2 regions of the Sphingomonas sp. Leaf30 genome follow, and region 1 is predicted to be linked to the other one. Evidence: riboswitches for the same ligand, from Rfam matches in the RefSeq annotation. Region 1 holds a riboswitch; the other holds the start of a gene.
What was found. Region 1 has a riboswitch for cobalamin ahead of ASE89_RS12720 (acyl-CoA thioesterase). Riboswitches for the same ligand answer to the same signal wherever they lie in the genome.
Positions count from the first base shown of each region.

Region 2: another riboswitch for cobalamin. It lies ahead of ASE89_RS08240 (TonB-dependent receptor plug domain-containing protein); the one in region 1 lies ahead of ASE89_RS12720 (acyl-CoA thioesterase).

Region 1 covers NZ_LMKZ01000016.1:200,898-208,939, reverse strand. The annotation lists gene ASE89_RS20495 (hypothetical protein) at 1-60, shown strand, start outside; gene ASE89_RS19910 (hypothetical protein) at 284-1,042, shown strand; gene ASE89_RS12735 (MipA/OmpV family protein) at 1,032-1,691, opposite strand; gene ASE89_RS12730 (TerC family protein) at 2,026-3,003, opposite strand; gene ASE89_RS20490 (hypothetical protein) at 3,040-3,213, opposite strand; gene ASE89_RS12725 (MFS transporter) at 3,642-5,198, shown strand; gene ASE89_RS12720 (acyl-CoA thioesterase) at 5,396-6,160, opposite strand; cobalamin riboswitch at 6,265-6,463, opposite strand; cobalamin riboswitch at 6,623-6,844, shown strand; gene ASE89_RS12715 (DUF1852 domain-containing protein) at 6,970-7,953, shown strand; gene ASE89_RS12710 (methionine synthase) at 7,981-8,042, shown strand, end outside.
Region 2 covers NZ_LMKZ01000002.1:328,824-336,865, reverse strand. The annotation lists gene ASE89_RS08265 (carboxyl transferase domain-containing protein) at 1-742, shown strand, start outside; gene ASE89_RS08260 (nuclear transport factor 2 family protein) at 747-1,232, shown strand; gene ASE89_RS08255 (acetyl/propionyl/methylcrotonyl-CoA carboxylase subunit alpha) at 1,229-3,064, shown strand; gene ASE89_RS08250 (MaoC family dehydratase) at 3,064-3,516, shown strand; gene ASE89_RS08245 (HpcH/HpaI aldolase/citrate lyase family protein) at 3,513-4,337, shown strand; cobalamin riboswitch at 4,396-4,628, shown strand; gene ASE89_RS08240 (TonB-dependent receptor plug domain-containing protein) at 4,811-6,769, shown strand; gene cobO (cob(I)yrinic acid a,c-diamide adenosyltransferase) at 6,769-7,368, shown strand; gene ASE89_RS08230 (ABC transporter substrate-binding protein) at 7,365-8,042, opposite strand, start outside.

The DNA.
Region 1 (8,042 bases):
TTGATCGTTTTGGTTGGCGTACCGGTGCTGGTATATTGCGTCTTATCCTCCGTACTTTAGAACACGATAAGATACCGCCTTCGCGTCGCAACCGGGATTGTGGATAAAGGCCTCTGGGTCGTCCCACTGAAGCCTCGGGTAAATGACAATATGTCAGGCGCCCGAGGACCGTTTAGGTACGATAGCTCTGAATGCGAGCGAGTTCCTTTGTGACATTGCAACGCGTAAGCCGATCGGCCGTTGTGGAAAAATGGTAACAAATACCTTACCCCAACGGACCGCGTTGAGTCTGCCGCATCTCGCGGTGCCGCTGACAGCAGCGCTTCAAATTTTGACGCCTGTGTTACCGCAGATCGGGATCGGTGAGCCTATCGGATCCCGGTCTCTGGCGGTCCGAACCTTGATAACCCCGGCAGGCTGGGCATTCTCGATCTGGGGCGCGCTCTACCTCGGCGCCACAGTGTTTGCCGTTTATCAGGCAATGCCCGCACAGCGCCAAAATACGTTGCTTCATCACCTGCGCTGGCCGGCAGCTGGCGCATTTTTGGGAAATGCACTCTGGGCTGCTTACACGCAGTTTTACGGGTTAAGTTTCGTATCGGTTCTGATCATTACCTTCACGCTGACGTGCCTGATCGTTGCCTATCATGCCCTGTCGAATGCGACGGTGTCGAAAACTGCGTGGTGGTGCGCGTACCTTCCGTTGAGCGCGCTCGCCGCATGGTTGACCGCCGCTACCACCGTCAACATCGCGGCTAGCTTGAAATATCACGGCGTGGAGGGCGGTGCAGCCGCTCCTGGGATCGGTGCAGCGGTGATCGTGATTGCTGGACTCATCGCGGCCACCGTGCTGGTCCGAGGACGTGGTAATCTACCGTACGCAGCTGTTTTCCTTTGGGCGCTTGCTGCTATCTTCGCTGCAGGTGGCCAAGCTGCAGGACCTATTGCCGTAGCAACCGGCGCTGCCGCGATCCTCGTTATTTCAGGCTTGGTCGCTGGCTACCGGCGCAGGGTATATGCGTCTGGTTCGATTACAGGTTGAAACTAAATCCGTAGCCGAGACCTAGGGTGAATTGGGTCCGGCGCCCGCGTTCGCGGATGAGGGGTGAATCGCCTGCGTTCTGACCTAGTCGATCCAGGCCAGTGAAAAGCGTGATGGCGCTTCGCCGGTTTAGGGGACGAATTACGGTACCGCCTACACCGTAGGACAATAGTCCGCCTGACGCAGAATACGGTCTAAGTCCGGACCGTCGCGACTGGAGCGCATCGATGCCGAAATACGTCTCGATATACTCGCGGCTTGCCAGCGTTGCGCGAGGCCCGATGTTGATGATGGTCCGTCCCCGGCGCGCCTGGTAAGCAACTGACCCGTCGGCGACAACGCCGTCATGCCCGCCGAAGCCGCGACGAACCTCGATCCGTCCACGCCATGGCCCAGCCCGTTTCTCGACGAAGCCTCCCACCTCAACAGCTGCATCTACGTCGCCGAGGCCGCGTAGCGCGTCACTCCCGCCTGTAATGAGGAACGGCGATCCCCCGCGCTCTTCATCCCGCCCAAAGCGGAGCTTGGCGAGCGGTCCTGCCTTCCACCCGTCCCGGTTCACCCCGTTCCAACCCAAACCGTCGGGGATCGAAGCGAAGATGGTGTCCTTGTAGTTGATCCGCAGGTCGGGAAAGATCGACAAGGCCATGTCTCGCGAGCCTTGCCATGCAGGGCTTAAGACTGGTGCGACGCCGACGGTGATGCTCCATCCGGCAGTGCCTGCCTCCAAAGGCCGACCTGCGGGGGGGGGGCGGCCGCAGGTCCGTCTGCGCGAAGCAGGGTTGAGCAGAGACTAGCGCAAGGATGGTTAGAGCGGAGCGCATCCTTATCCCTTTTTTCGGCCCCGTTGATGACGGTCGGTCGGTCATGTCAGCAGCCACCTTATCCCCGCGCGTCGTAAACGCCAGTCCCGGTAGATGGAGTACGGCTATACCCACAGCGTATGACCGGTCCGCTTTCAATGCCGGCGGACGCGTTCAAACTCAGGCCGAAGCAGCCGCTCGCGTTTTCCACAGGGACCAGCCGACGCCGCAACCCAGTATCGCAAAGGTTACCGCCAACGACGCTGCGGGCGGGAATTTGGCGAGCCCGAACATGTCGGCAACGAAGATTTTCGAGCCGATAAATACCAGCAACGCGGCCAAGCCGTATTTAAGGTAATGGAACCGGTCGACCATCGCGGCGAGCGCAAAATAGAGCGCGCGTAACCCAAGGATAGCAAAGATGTTCGACGTGTAGACGATGAATGGATCCGTTGTGATCGCGAAGATGGCCGGCACGGAATCGACCGCAAAGATGACGTCAGCGCATTCGATCATGACCAGAGCCAGTAGTAACGGCGTAGCGATCCGGCGCATGCGCCCCGTCGCTGGGTCCTGCTCTTTCACCCAGAAACGTTCCCCGTGAAGTTGGTCGGTAACCGGCATGCGCTGGCGAACCCAGCGTAAAACGGGCGAACTGGCCACGTCATATTCCGTGTCTGCAGTCAGCCACATCTTGATACCGGTGAAAACCAGGAAGGCAGCAAAGACGTATAATACCCATTCGAACCGATCGACCAATGCCGCACCAAAACCGATCATCACTGCACGCAGGACAATGACACCCAGGATGCCCCAGAACAATACACGGTGCTGGTGGATGCGGGGGATGGCGAAGTAGCCGAAGATCATGGCGATGATGAACACGTTATCCATCGCAAGGCTCTTCTCGATGACGAAGCCCGTCACGTAGTTGAGGCCGGCAGTCGGCCCGATATACCACCAAATCCATCCGCCGAACGCCAGTCCCAGCGTGATGTAACTTGCTGACAATGCAAGGCTCTCGCGTACCCCAATTTCTCGTTGTCCGCGGTGCAAGACACCCAGATCGAGGATCAGCAACGTTGCGACGATGCCGAGAAATGCCAGCCACATCCAGACAGGCGTACCAAGGAATAATAAGGAAAGCAGCTCAGGCATGGGGACCTCTGACAAACGTGATGACGTGGGGCGGGATCAGCGATCAGGAGGGCAGGTATCTCGCGGTGGTGCGCACAAGCGACCTTCCAAGTGCAACTCAAAGCGCTTCAATTGCAGCAGAATTGGAGAAATTGGAGTTCGGCGCGCCATCGCGATACGCGCGCGCTCGTCCAACTGCTGATGCAGTTCGGCGAGTCTGTTGGTTTCCATGCTCAGAGCCTCTTTTCAATCGGTGATCGAAAGATCGGATCATCAACGACGACAGGAGGCAAAGCGGCCAGGCCTATATCGAGATAACCCGATGCGGTCCGACATCACAATCACCCAAGGGAAATTGTCAGAGGGGCCCGGCCCGCTTTTTATAGATAGGTTACGGTTTGCGGTGATCAAGCAGTTTCAATATTTGATAACGACCGTAGTCTGCGCTCAATCTGCCGCACTTCTCATCCCAAAACATCACGCCGATCGGGAAGATGAATCGGTCGAAAACGCCCCTTTCTGGACGCTCAGTTTGGCGAGCCGCAAGCCTGAAAGCCATTCGGCCAGCCATAAGCCGCAACGTGCCCCGCCGGCAGGTGCTCTGCTTGCAGCAGGCAAGCCGTGCGGCGTATGTCGCTACTGCTGGTGGGGGGGAATAAATGGCGAATGGCATTAGCAGCCGCGGAAACTCGGTTGTCGGCGAGCGCTGGCCGCTCTTCTGGGCAGGCTGTGCGGCGATCAGCGTTGGGGTGGCCTTTCACTTACCAATGCTCGCGATGGCCCATACGATGGGCAATCACCTTTCGGGTATGGCTATGGACGGATGGATGTATCTAGGCATGGCGCTGATCGGTATCGGCGTGCCGGCAGCTATATTTGGCGCTTTACCCAAGAAACGGCCTGATCACAGGGCAGCCGTTGGCGTCGCATATGAAGCGCCCGATGATACCCCTCTGACGCGCTCGCATGCTGCCGTTCTGCTGGTGCTTACCCTCGGGCTCATCATCGACACTATGAAGCCAGCAACGCTCGGCTTCGTGCTCCCCGGCATGCGTGGCGAGTATGGGCTCGCTAAATCGACCGTTGCCCTGCTTCCGTTCGTTGCCCTTACGGGGACCACAGTTGGCTCGTTTCTGTGGGGGTGGCTTGCGGACATCTATGGTCGGCGTGTGTCGATCCTGTTGTCGACGATCCTGTTCGTTTCGACATCCATCTGCGGCGCTATGCCTTCCTACAGCTGGAACCTGGTCATGTGTTTTCTGATGGGGTGCTCGGCTGGCGGAATGCTGCCCGTTGTCTACACGCTGTTGGCGGAGATCATGCCTCCACGGCACAGAAGCTGGGTTCTTGTGCTGGTTGGTGGCACGGGACTGGTCGGTGGCTACCTCGCAGCTAGCGGTGCAGCGCATCTGTTCGAGCCCCTGTTCGGCTGGCGTAGCTTGTGGCTGCAGGGCTTTCCCACCGGTTTGCTGCTGCTTGCGATGGCAAGGTGGATTCCTGAGTCCCCGCGCTTTCTGTTGGAACGGGGTATGGACGCCGAGCTAGCTGACATGGCTCGAAAGTTTGGCATCGTCAGGCGTGCGCCACAAGAAGCCCCAGCGGACGCTGGCAGCGCAGCGGCTCACCACCGCGAATTGACCATCGCCCTGGTGATCACGGCCCTGTCCTGGAGCTTCGTCAACTTCGGCTTGTTGCTATGGCTGCCTTCGGATCTTCAAGATCGAGGCTTCAGTGCCGAGATTGCAAGCGGCATTATCGCCAGCTCAGCACTTGTTGCCCTGCCCACGATCATGATCGCGGCCTTCCTTTACAGCCGTTGGAGCAGCAAGCGCACTCTGATCGGCACTGTGCTTCTCACACTCGCCGGGCTTGCCGGAGCCCTACTGCCGGCGCCTACCCTGGCTTGGCCACCACTGCTCATCGCAGTGATCGCGTTACTGGTGGTTGGCACAAACGGATTAATCGCCGTGCTACTTCCCTATGCAGCCGAAAACTACGCATTACGCGTACGTGGACGCGCTACCGGGCTTATCGCGGGTAGTAGCAAATTTGGTGGCGTTGCTGTCCAGCTGGGGGCCTTCGCTGGATTGATCCCGACGATGGGGGGCGCGGCGATCGCGTTGATCATACCAATGACGCTGTCAGCGGTACTGATCGGACGCTCAGGTAGAGAGACGCGCGGCCGCAGCTTACGTGAGCTGGAAGCAACGGCTTAGCTGTCGGCTTCATATCGACCTGCGCGGAGTGTCTCCTTCAGCGGTCAAATGTGTGAAAAACCCAGTCGTAATCACGACTGCACGACAAACAGGTGTTTTCGGACACCCAAGCAGACCTGTCGGCGCTTAGCGTATATCTGGGTCCGTTCTATGTACCGACCCCCTTTTGGGAAGGTTTGGGGGCTGAAGGCCCGGTACTATCCCATACAACCGAACGGCTTCGCTCGACCATTTTCATCAACCGAAACCATCGTGAATAGAGCCGTGGCCGCATGTCGTCGTTCCCCGGATATTAAATCCTCGGCGCTAAGATCAACACTGATGCGCACGGAACTGCGCCCGGTCATCCGTACTTCGGCGGTTAGCTCGACCATCTCCCCCTTCTGGATAGGGGAACGGAAGTCGATCCGGTCAGATGCTGCCATAACCATTACCGCCCGGGCTTGGCGGGTTGAGGCAATGAATGCCGCCTTGCCCATCATGCGAAGTGCATCACCACCATAGAGGGTGCCGTAATGGTTGGTCTGATTCGGGAAAATCATTTCGACCATTCGCAACGGCTGCACCGCATCATGCGGAACCATCTCACCCATCGGTGGCAGAGGGTCTTCGCTTCCGACTGCGACGAGCGTGAAACGGCCTCGCGTACACAGCCGTCGTTCGCCCGATACCGGTGCCTCCGCGATCAGTTCGACCTCGACGTCGAGCGACTTACGTCCAACCCGCACGACGCGACCTGTCACCTCGACCATATCGCCGATCCGGGCAGGCGCCGCGAAATCGATCTTTTCCGAAGAGGCGGTGACGAAGGCCGCGCGACCGTGGCGTGAGGCCGCCAGGAAGGCGACCTTGTCCATATGCGCCAGAGCCACACCACCGAACAGCGTGCCGTGGTGATTGGCGTCACCGGGGAAGACCATGTCGATCAGCTGAATAGGGGTGCTGTGGTGTTCCTGTGGCATCCTGGTCCTCAATCATTCGCGAGGGCATCCAGACGCCAGCGACCAACGGGAGAGGTACACCTCTTCCTACAGCACGCAGCGGCCAGACCGGGCACCCCGCCGGTGGTCGTTATGGCGTCGAAGGCAGGTCTCCTGGCTCGCGGGTCATCGTCGAAATCCCGGCCTTCCCAGCGCTGAAGCGCCAGTGGCACACGAGGGTTTCTACTCGCCGCTTACAGTTGCGGGGGCAGCATCGGAATCGAACCGATTTCCCGTCTTAGCCTTCGGCCAATCGGCGAAGGAACCTTGACCTCACTGAGGTCGCAGGAAACGGCCCTTTACGTCAAGGCCAAGTGGCTTCGCGGACTAAGAACGGCATGGTGGGCGTAGCCGTACCACCGTCCGCCGTGCTTCCACTCATGCCGCCTCATTAACATATAAAGATATCTTTATATGTCTGTTGACAATGATCGCTCGCTCGTGTCGAACGGCCACGTCGAGGTTCCCCATTCCAGGCATGGCGATGGGGCTAAGACGGGAAGCCGGTGGTGTCCTTCGGGTCAGATTCCGGCGCTGCCCCCGCAACTGTAAGCGGCGAGTGGCGGCTCCATTTCGTGTCACTGGGTTCTCGCAAGGAGCCTGGGAAGGCCGGAGCCACTGCGTTGACCCGTAAGCCAGGATACCTGCCTTCGACGCCATAACGTTCCTCGGACGGGGGTTCCTCCGGTGGATCGCGCTTGATGCGACGGTCCGTGGCTTGCCGCCATCCGGGCCTGTTCACGCCTTGCGCGCTTTCGCCTGACCTCCCGCCCGCATAGCCAGGGTGAGTCATGACGAATAGCGGGTTCACATTCTCGATCAGCAGTATCCCGTTCGACGAGGATTATCGTCCGGCCGACAACACGCGCATCACCACCAATTTTGCCAATCTCGCGCGCGGAGACAGCCGACAGGAGAATCTGCGCAACACGCTGGTGATGATCGACCATCGGTTCAACGCGCTGATGCACTGGGATAATCCCAGGGGTGATCGCTACACGCTGGAGCTGAAGATCGTCTCGGCCGCGCTCACGCTCGGGGATGGTGCCGACGACGAAGCCTTCCCGCTGATCGAGATCCTGCACACGACCGTGACCGACCGGATCAGCGGAGAGCGGTCCGACGGCATGATCGGCAACAACTTCTCGTCCTATGTACGTGACTACGATTTCAGCGTCGTCCTGCCTGACCACCTGAAGGCTGGGGGTGGCGGTGCGCCAGAGGGGTTCGGCGATCTGCACGGCAACTTGTTCAAGCACTTCCTTGGCTCGAGCGCCTACCGTGACAATTTCCGCAAGCCGCCGGTTATCTGCCTCAGCGTGTCGAGCAAGGAGGTGTATCACCGGACCGCCAACGTGCATCCGATCCTCGGCGTCGAGTACCGGAACGACAAGTTTTCCTCAACCGATCAGTATTTCGCCAAGATGGGTATGAAGGTGCGCTACTTCATGCCGCCACACAGCGTCGCGCCGTTCGCCTTCTATCACACCGGCGATCTGGTCAGCGACTACACCAACCTCGAACTTGCCAGCACCATCGCAACGATGGAGACGTTCCAGAAAATCTATCGTCCTGAAATCTACAATGCGAACTCGGTCGCGGCGGAGCATTATCAGCCGAGCCTGAAGTATCAGGACTATTCCCTGACTCGCATCGTCTACGATCGCGAGGAACGTGGTTGCCTCGCTGTCGAGCAGGGCAAATTCGCCGAAGAGCATTTCATCAAGCCGCACAGTGCCGCGCTTCGGCGCTGGTCCGCGACCTGCGGCCTCTGATCCCCACGACACGAAGGTATTTGCATCATGACGACATTGTTGCCGACGACGACCGCGGGTAGCCTGCCCAAGCCTTCCTGGCTCGCCCA
Region 2 (8,042 bases), on a different contig from region 1:
CGCCGAGGGGCTTTACGGAGTCGTGCCGTCCGACGTCCGTGCACCGTATGACGTGCACGAAGTGATCGCACGGCTCGTCGATGGCAGCGAATTCCATGCGTTCAAGGCGCTCTATGGTACCTCGCTGGTGTGCGGGTTCGCGCATATCCACGGGCTCCCCGTCGCGATCCTCGCCAACAACGGCGTCCTGTTCAGCGAAAGCGCCCAGAAGGGGGCGCATTTCATCGAGCTCGCCTGCCAGCGCAAGGTACCGCTGCTGTTCCTCCAGAACATCTCGGGCTTCATGGTGGGCGGGAAGTACGAGGCGGAAGGCATTGCCAAACATGGTGCAAAGCTCGTGACGGCAGTCGCGACCGCGACCGTGCCGAAGATCACGGTGCTGATTGGCGGCAGTTTCGGCGCCGGCAATTACGGCATGTGCGGACGCGCCTATTCGCCACGTTTCCTGTTCAGCTGGCCGAACAGCCGGATCAGCGTGATGGGCGGCGAACAGGCGGCCTCGGTCCTCGCCACCGTTCACCGCGACGCGGACGACTGGACGGCGGAGGAGGCGGAAGCGTTCAAGGCGCCGGTTCGTCAGAAATATGAGGACGAGGGAAATCCCTGGTACGCGACCGCGCGGCTGTGGGATGACGGGATCATTGATCCCGCGCAGACCCGCGACGTGCTCGCCCTCGCGTTCGCCGCGACGCTCAACGCTCCCATCGCCGAACGCCCCGCGTTCGGTGTGTTCAGGATGTAAGCCGATGATCCTGCTATCGTTTCTGCTGGCCGCGGGTCAGGTCACGCCGGTCCAGCCGATCGTCAAGGGCACCGGCTTGCCGCCAGCCGTGGTGACCGAGGAGACCGGCGTCATGGTGCCGATCGACGCGATGTTCGCCGCGTTGGCCGCCCGCGATGGCCAGGCACTGCTCGCACAGGTGCGCCCCGAGGGGGGCGCTACGGCAGTGGAGGAAAAGGCCGACGGCACGCGCAACATTCGCCGGACCGGCTGGTCCGACTTCGCCGCCGGTCTGAAGCCCGGACCGGAGCGATATGCGGAACGCCTGACGGATCCCGCCGTGGATATCGATGGCGATATCGCGATGGTATGGTCGCCCTATGTCTTCACCATCGACGGCCGGGTCGCGCATTGCGGGACCGACCATTTCGACATGGTGCGCGAAGCGGGCCGGTGGAAGATCTTCAACATCACCTGGTCCAAGCGGACCACCGGATGCCCCGCGCAATGATCGAATCACTGCTCATCGCCAACCGCGGCGAGATCGCCTGCCGCATCATCCGTACAGCTCGGGCGTTAGGAATCCGCACGATCGCGGTCTATTCCGATGCCGATGCGGGCGCACTGCATGTCCGGCACGCTGACGAGGCGGTGCATATCGGCGCGAGCCCGGCGCGCGAGAGTTATCTGGTCGGCGAACGGATCATCGCCGCCGCGCTCGCCACCGGCGCTGAGGCTATTCATCCGGGGTACGGGTTCCTGTCCGAGAATGCGGACTTCGCGCAGGCCGTGCTCGAAGCAGGGATCCTGTGGGTTGGCCCCGATCCCGACAGCATCCGCGCGATGGGGTTGAAGGATGCCGCGAAGCAGCGGATGATGGCGGCCGCGGTCCCAGTGACACCGGGCTATCTGGGGGAAGACCAGTCGCCCGATCGGCTCCAGCGCGAGGCGGATGCCATCGGCTACCCGGTCCTGATCAAGGCCGTTGCGGGCGGCGGCGGCAAGGGTATGCGCCGCGTCGATGCGTCCGCCGACTTTGTCGACGCGCTCGCTTCGTGCCAGCGTGAGGCCTCTGCGTCGTTCGGCAATACCGACGTGCTGATCGAGAAATATATCCTGTCGCCGCGGCATATCGAGGTGCAGGTGTTCGGCGACCGTCAGGGCAACGTCGTCCATTTGTTCGAACGTGACTGTTCGTTGCAGCGCCGGCATCAGAAGGTGATCGAGGAGGCCCCGGCCCCCGGCATGGATGATGCGACACGCGCGGCGATCTGCGCGGCGGCGGTGCGCGCTGCGCAGGCCGTGAACTATGTCGGCGCGGGTACGATCGAGTTCATCGCCGATGCGAGCGAAGGCCTGCGCGCCGATCGGATCTGGTTCATGGAAATGAACACCCGGTTGCAGGTCGAGCATCCCGTCACCGAGGAAATCACCGGACAAGACCTTGTCGAGTGGCAGCTGCGGATTGCCAGCGGCGAGGCGTTGCCGCTGCAGCAGCATGATCTTGCGATCCGCGGCTGGGCGATCGAGGCGCGGCTCTATGCGGAGGATCCCGCCAAGGGGTTCCTGCCGTCGATCGGCCGGCTCGAGGCGTTCGATCTGGGTGATGCGACGCGGGTCGATACGGGTGTCGAACAGGGGGCGGACATCTCGCCCTATTACGACCCGATGATCGCCAAGGTGATTGCCTGGGGCGACACGCGTGAAGCCGCGCGCGAGACGTTGGCGGAGGCGCTGGACAAGGCGGTCGTCTGGCCGGTCCGGTCGAATGCGGGGTTTCTCGTCCAGGCACTCGATCACCCGGATTTCGTCGCCGCAACGCTAGATACCGGGCTGATTGCGCGCGAGGGGGCGGCGCTGATGCCCCCGGCGCAGCCCAGCGAGGAAGCGCTGATCGAGGCCGCGCGCACGCTCGTACGCGTCGAACCGATGGCGGGCTTTCGCCTCAACGCGGTACCTTTGAAGACGGCGCGGTTCCTGCTCAACGACGACGTCGTGACGATCGATCTCGACGGTCGCGGCGTCCATGAACCAGTCGATGCCGCCCTCGTTTCCGATGCCGGGCAGACCTGGCAGTTGCGGCCCTGGCGTGCGTCTGGCGCGGCGATGGGGGCGGCAGCGGATGGCGCGATCTTGTCACCGATGCCGGGACGGATCATCGCGGTCGACGTGGCTATCGGGGACCATGTCGCAAAGGGGCAGAAGCTCGTGACGCTGGAGGCGATGAAGATGGAGCATTCGCTCATCTCGCCGTTCGACGGGACGGTTGCCGAACTGACCGCGATCGAAGGCGGGCAGGTGAGCGATGGCATGGTGCTCGCGCGTATCGAGAAGGATGACTGATGGCCGGCCGCTATTTCGACCAATGGACGGTCGGCGACCGGATCGTCCATGAGATCCGCCGCACCGTCACGGAGACGGACAACCTCCTGTTCTCGACGATGACGCACAACCCGCAGCCGCTGCACCTCGATGCCGAAGCGGCGAAGGCGAGCGAATTCGGCCAGATCCTCGTCAACGGCACCTTCACCTTCGCGCTGATGGTCGGCCTGTCGGTTGGCGACACGACGCTCGGGACGCTCGTCGCCAATCTCGGTTACGACAAGCTCGTGCATCCAAAACCCGTCTTCATCGGCGACACGATGCGCGCCGAGACCGAGGTCGCCGAGCTTAAGCCCAGCCGGTCACGCCCGAACGCCGGGATCGTCACATTCATGCACCAGCTGATCAACCAGCGTGACGAGATCGTCTGTCAGTGCCTCCGCTCGGCACTGCTGCTGCGGACGCCGGCATGAGGTTGCGCTCGCTGCTGTTCGTGCCCGCAGACCGGCCCGAGCGTTTTGCGAAGGCCGCAGCGAGCGGGGCCGATGCCATCATCCTCGATCTGGAGGATTCGGTCGCGCTCACCCGCAAGGCCGTTGCCCGCGAGGCGGTCCGGGCCGCGTTGCAGGACCACACCGACGTCGTGCGGATGGTCCGGATCAATCCCGTCGACTCGGGGTGGCTGGACGACGATCTCGCTGCCGCGAGGGGCGCCGATGCGATCATGCTGCCCAAGGCGACAGGACCCGCGACCGTCCTCGCGTTGGTCGAGGCTTATGGCGATGACTGTCCGCCGATCCTGCCGATCGCGACCGAAGTGCCCGCCGCGATCTTCACACTGGGCGAATATGCGCGGGTCAACGACCGGTTATGCGGCCTGACCTGGGGCGCCGAAGACCTGCCCGCGGCGATCGGCGCGGCGACCAGTCGGGAGGACGACGGATCCTATACCGAACCCTATAAGCTCGTACGATCGCTGCTGCTGTTCGGCGCACATGCGGCGGACGTCGCGGCGATCGAGACGGTCTATCCCGCAATCGCGGACATTGACGGGCTGGCAGCCTATGCCGCGCGCGGCAGCCGGGACGGCTTTACCGGCATGATGGCGATTCATCCGTCGCAGGTCGCCACGATCAACGCCGCGTTCACGCCGGATGCGGCGACCGTTGCACATGCGCACGCCGTCGTCGCTGCGTTTGCGGCGGCTCCCGAGGCGGGCGCGCTGCAACTCGATGGGCGGATGATCGATGCGCCGCACTTACGTCAGGCGCGGGCGATCCTCGCGCGACTCTAGGCCCATTGGCGGCAGGAAATTTCTGCGCTACCGTCGCCCTGCGAAACCGGTGAAGGCCGGGGTCGCAGATCGCGTCGGTGCCCCTCGGGGCTTCAAAGGGAATGCGGTGCGGGAGGCGATCCTCCTCATGCCGCGGCTGTCCCTGCAACTGTAAGCGGTGAGTGCGGTGCGCATGTCCCTTCATCACGGGGGGACGACCACTAGGCCTGAGCGCAAGCGCAGGGCCCGGGAAGGTCGCGTACCGGGCGTCGACCCGTGAGCCAGGAGACCTGCCGGCGCTCGGTCGCTCTTGCCATGGTCCAGGGGATGACCGCGGCACGGTACTCCGTCTGAGCGACGAACCATGCGGCGGGGGCCGCATCGGTGCGCGTGGCTGGTGCGGTTCGGCGTACACCCCAAGCGTTGCGCCGGCTGTCCGTAGCATCGGACGGCAGGCCCCGGCCGGTCGCTCGTGACGCCGGGGGTATCGTTTCATGACCAGAATTTTCGTTTCGCTTGTGGCGCTCGCCACCGCCACGGCCTTTGCATCGCCGGCCGCGGCCGAGCCCGATCCGGTTACTGCGGCGACGGGCGAGGCGGCAGCGGGCGGCGCTGAGCTGGTGGTTACCGCATCGAGATCGGGCGACGCGGTTCCGGCCGATCAGATCGGTGCGTCGGTGACGGTGCTGGACGCCGCTATGCTTGACCAGCGCCAGACCCGGATCGTGTCCGACGTGTTGCGCGACGTCCCTGGACTGGCGATCAGCCGGACCGGCGCGGTCGGGGGGACGACGCAGGTCCGGATCCGTGGGTCGGAGGGCAATCACGTGCTGGTGCTGATCGACGGGATCGAAGTGTCCGATCCCTATCAGGGCGAATATGATTTCGGCACGCTGATTGCCGACGAGGCGGCACGGGTCGAGGTGCTGCGCGGGCAGCAATCGGCGCTGTACGGGTCCGACGCGATCGGCGGCGTCATCCAGTATCTCACGCTCAGCGGCGCGGAGGCCCCGGGCGTATCGCTGCGGGCCGAGGGGGGATCGTTCGGCACGTTTTCGGGAGGCGCCCGGGTCGCGGGCGTAGCGGGCAATCTCGATTACGCGCTGTCGAGCTCGACCTACCTCACCGACGGCACGCCGACCGCACGGGGCGGATCGCGCGACATCGGCGCGAAGAGCGTCGGCGCGACGGGCAAGCTCAGCTGGTCGCCGACCGACACGCTGAAGGTCACGGGCGTCGGGCGTTACAGCTATACCGATGCCGACAGCAACGACACTGCGTTGAGCGGCCCGCAGTTCGGCACGATCGTCGATACGCCAGGCGCGCGCAGCACGGTCGAGGCATATTACGGGCTCGTCCGGGCCGAGTTGGCGCTGGCGGATGGCCGCTGGACGAATGCGCTCAGCGGCCAGTTTGCCGATACGACACGCCGGGCGCTGGTCGACGATGCCTTGAGCTTTGGTAACAAGGGACGGCGGTACAAGGGATCGTTCGAAAGCGCGTTCCGGTTCGGGACCGATCGCATCCGGCATCGGCTGACTGCCGCGGTCGATGTCGAGCGCGAGGAGTTCCAGACGCTTAGCGCGGCTCCTTCGGAGTTCGTCTTTACGGGACGGCGGCATACCGACAATGTCGGGCTCGTTGGCCAGTATGACGTCGTCGTCGACGATGCGCTCGCAATCGGCGGATCGGTGCGGCGCGACGAGAATAACCGGTTCGATGACACCACCACCTATCGCGCGCAGGCGAGCTATCGCTTTGCGACCGGGACGCGGGTGCGTGGCGCCTACGGGACGGGCGTGAAGAATCCCGGCTATTTCGATCTCTTCGGTTATTCCGACGGTCGCTATATCGGCAATCCGAACCTCAAGCCGGAGAAGTCAAAGGGGTGGGAAGCCGGGGTCGAACAGGCTTTCGGGGGGGATCGTGCGACGATCGGCGCGACCTATTTCGACAGTCGGCTGACGAACGAGATCTTTACCACCTATCCTGCCCCCGACTTCGTCGCGACGCCCGGCAACCGCAATACGCGATCGACGCAGCATGGCGTCGAGGTGTTTGCCACAGCCCAGCCGATTCCGCAGCTGCGCTTCGACCTCGCCTATACCTATCTGAAGGCGCGCGAGGACGGGGGCGTGGAGATCCGGCGCCCCAGCCATATCGGCAGCATCAACATGACTGCGTTCAGTCGCGACGAGCGCGCCTCGGCAACGCTCGCCGTCCGGTATAATGGCCGGCAGCAGGACGATGCCTATACCGATCCGAGCTATGTCCCTGTCCGCGTCTCGCTCCAGGAATATGTCCTCGTCAACCTGAACGCGGCGTACAAGCTGACGTCCCGGCTATCGGTCTTCGGTCGGGTCGAAAACCTCTTCGACGAGCGGTACGAGGAGGTGCTCAGCTATGTCGGTCAGGGGCGCGGTGCCTATGCCGGCGTGAAGGCAGCATTCTGATGCGGAGCGAGGCGGAGCACACGGCGCGGATGGCCAAGAAGAAGGTCGTCCAGGACAAGATCGTCGCGGCCAAGACGATCGAAAAGGGCCTGCTCATGGTCCACACCGGGCCGGGCAAGGGCAAGACCACCGCGGCGCTTGGCATGGCGGTGCGGATGATGGGGCACGGGCGAAAGGTTGGGATCGTACAGTTCGTCAAGGGTGCGATGACGACCGGTGAGAAGGTCATCTTTGACGCCTTTCCCGATCTGGTCGAATTCAAGCCGATGGGCGAGGGCTTTACCTGGGATACGCAGGATCGGGCCCGCGATATCGCCGTGGCGCGCGAAGGGTGGGACGAGGTCCGCCGGATGATCCTCGACCCGAGCTATGCCATGGTCATCGCCGACGAGATCAACATCGTCCTGCGCTACGACTATCTGCCACTCGACGAGGTACTTGCGGGGTTCGCGGCACGACCGGCGATGACGCATGTCGTGGCGACGGGGCGCAACGCGCCCGATGCTTTGGTTGCCGCGGCGGATCTCGTCACCGAGATGGGGCTGGTCAAGCATCCGTTCCGGGGCGGGGTCAAGGCCCAGGCTGGCGTCGAGTTCTAAGGGTTGCGGCGACGAGCGGCCGGACGCGGCGTGCGCAACTGCGCCGCAAGGCTTTGCGCGGCCCGGACATAGGCAGGGCCTCCGCAGACGGTCCACGCCTCGGGGATGCGCAGACGGGGAATCCCGTCGAGAATCGGGTGATGCAGCATTTCGGTGCCCTGATCGGTCACGCGGTCCGTGGCGCTTTCGACTATGAGATAGTCCGGGCGTGCCAACACCATCTGTTCGAGCGAGAGTTGCGAGAGTGCGGGCTTGCCGAGCCGGGTCGCGAGATTGGCAAGCCCGAGACGCTGCATCAGTTCGTCGACGAGCGTGCCGGTACCGGTCAGGAAACCCCGACGCTGATAATAGGCCGCCGTACGACCACCTCCCGGCGCGCGCGGCAATCGTGCGAGCGCGGTGTCCATCCGGCGGATCAGTGTTTCGCCGCGATCGGGGTGCCCGATGGCGGCGGCAACCTGACGGACTTGCCTCACGATCGCGGCATAGCTGTCCGCGGGGGGCAGATCGAGCGTCGCGACGTGCCGTCCGGCAAGCACGGCGGCGACCGTCTGGCGTCGGAACGGCGATGCGATCACGAGATCGGGGCGGAGCACCAGCACGTCTTCGGCGCTGCCACGGCTGACTGGCATGGTACGCGCGGCGTTGGAGGCTGCGGACATGTTCGGATCGCG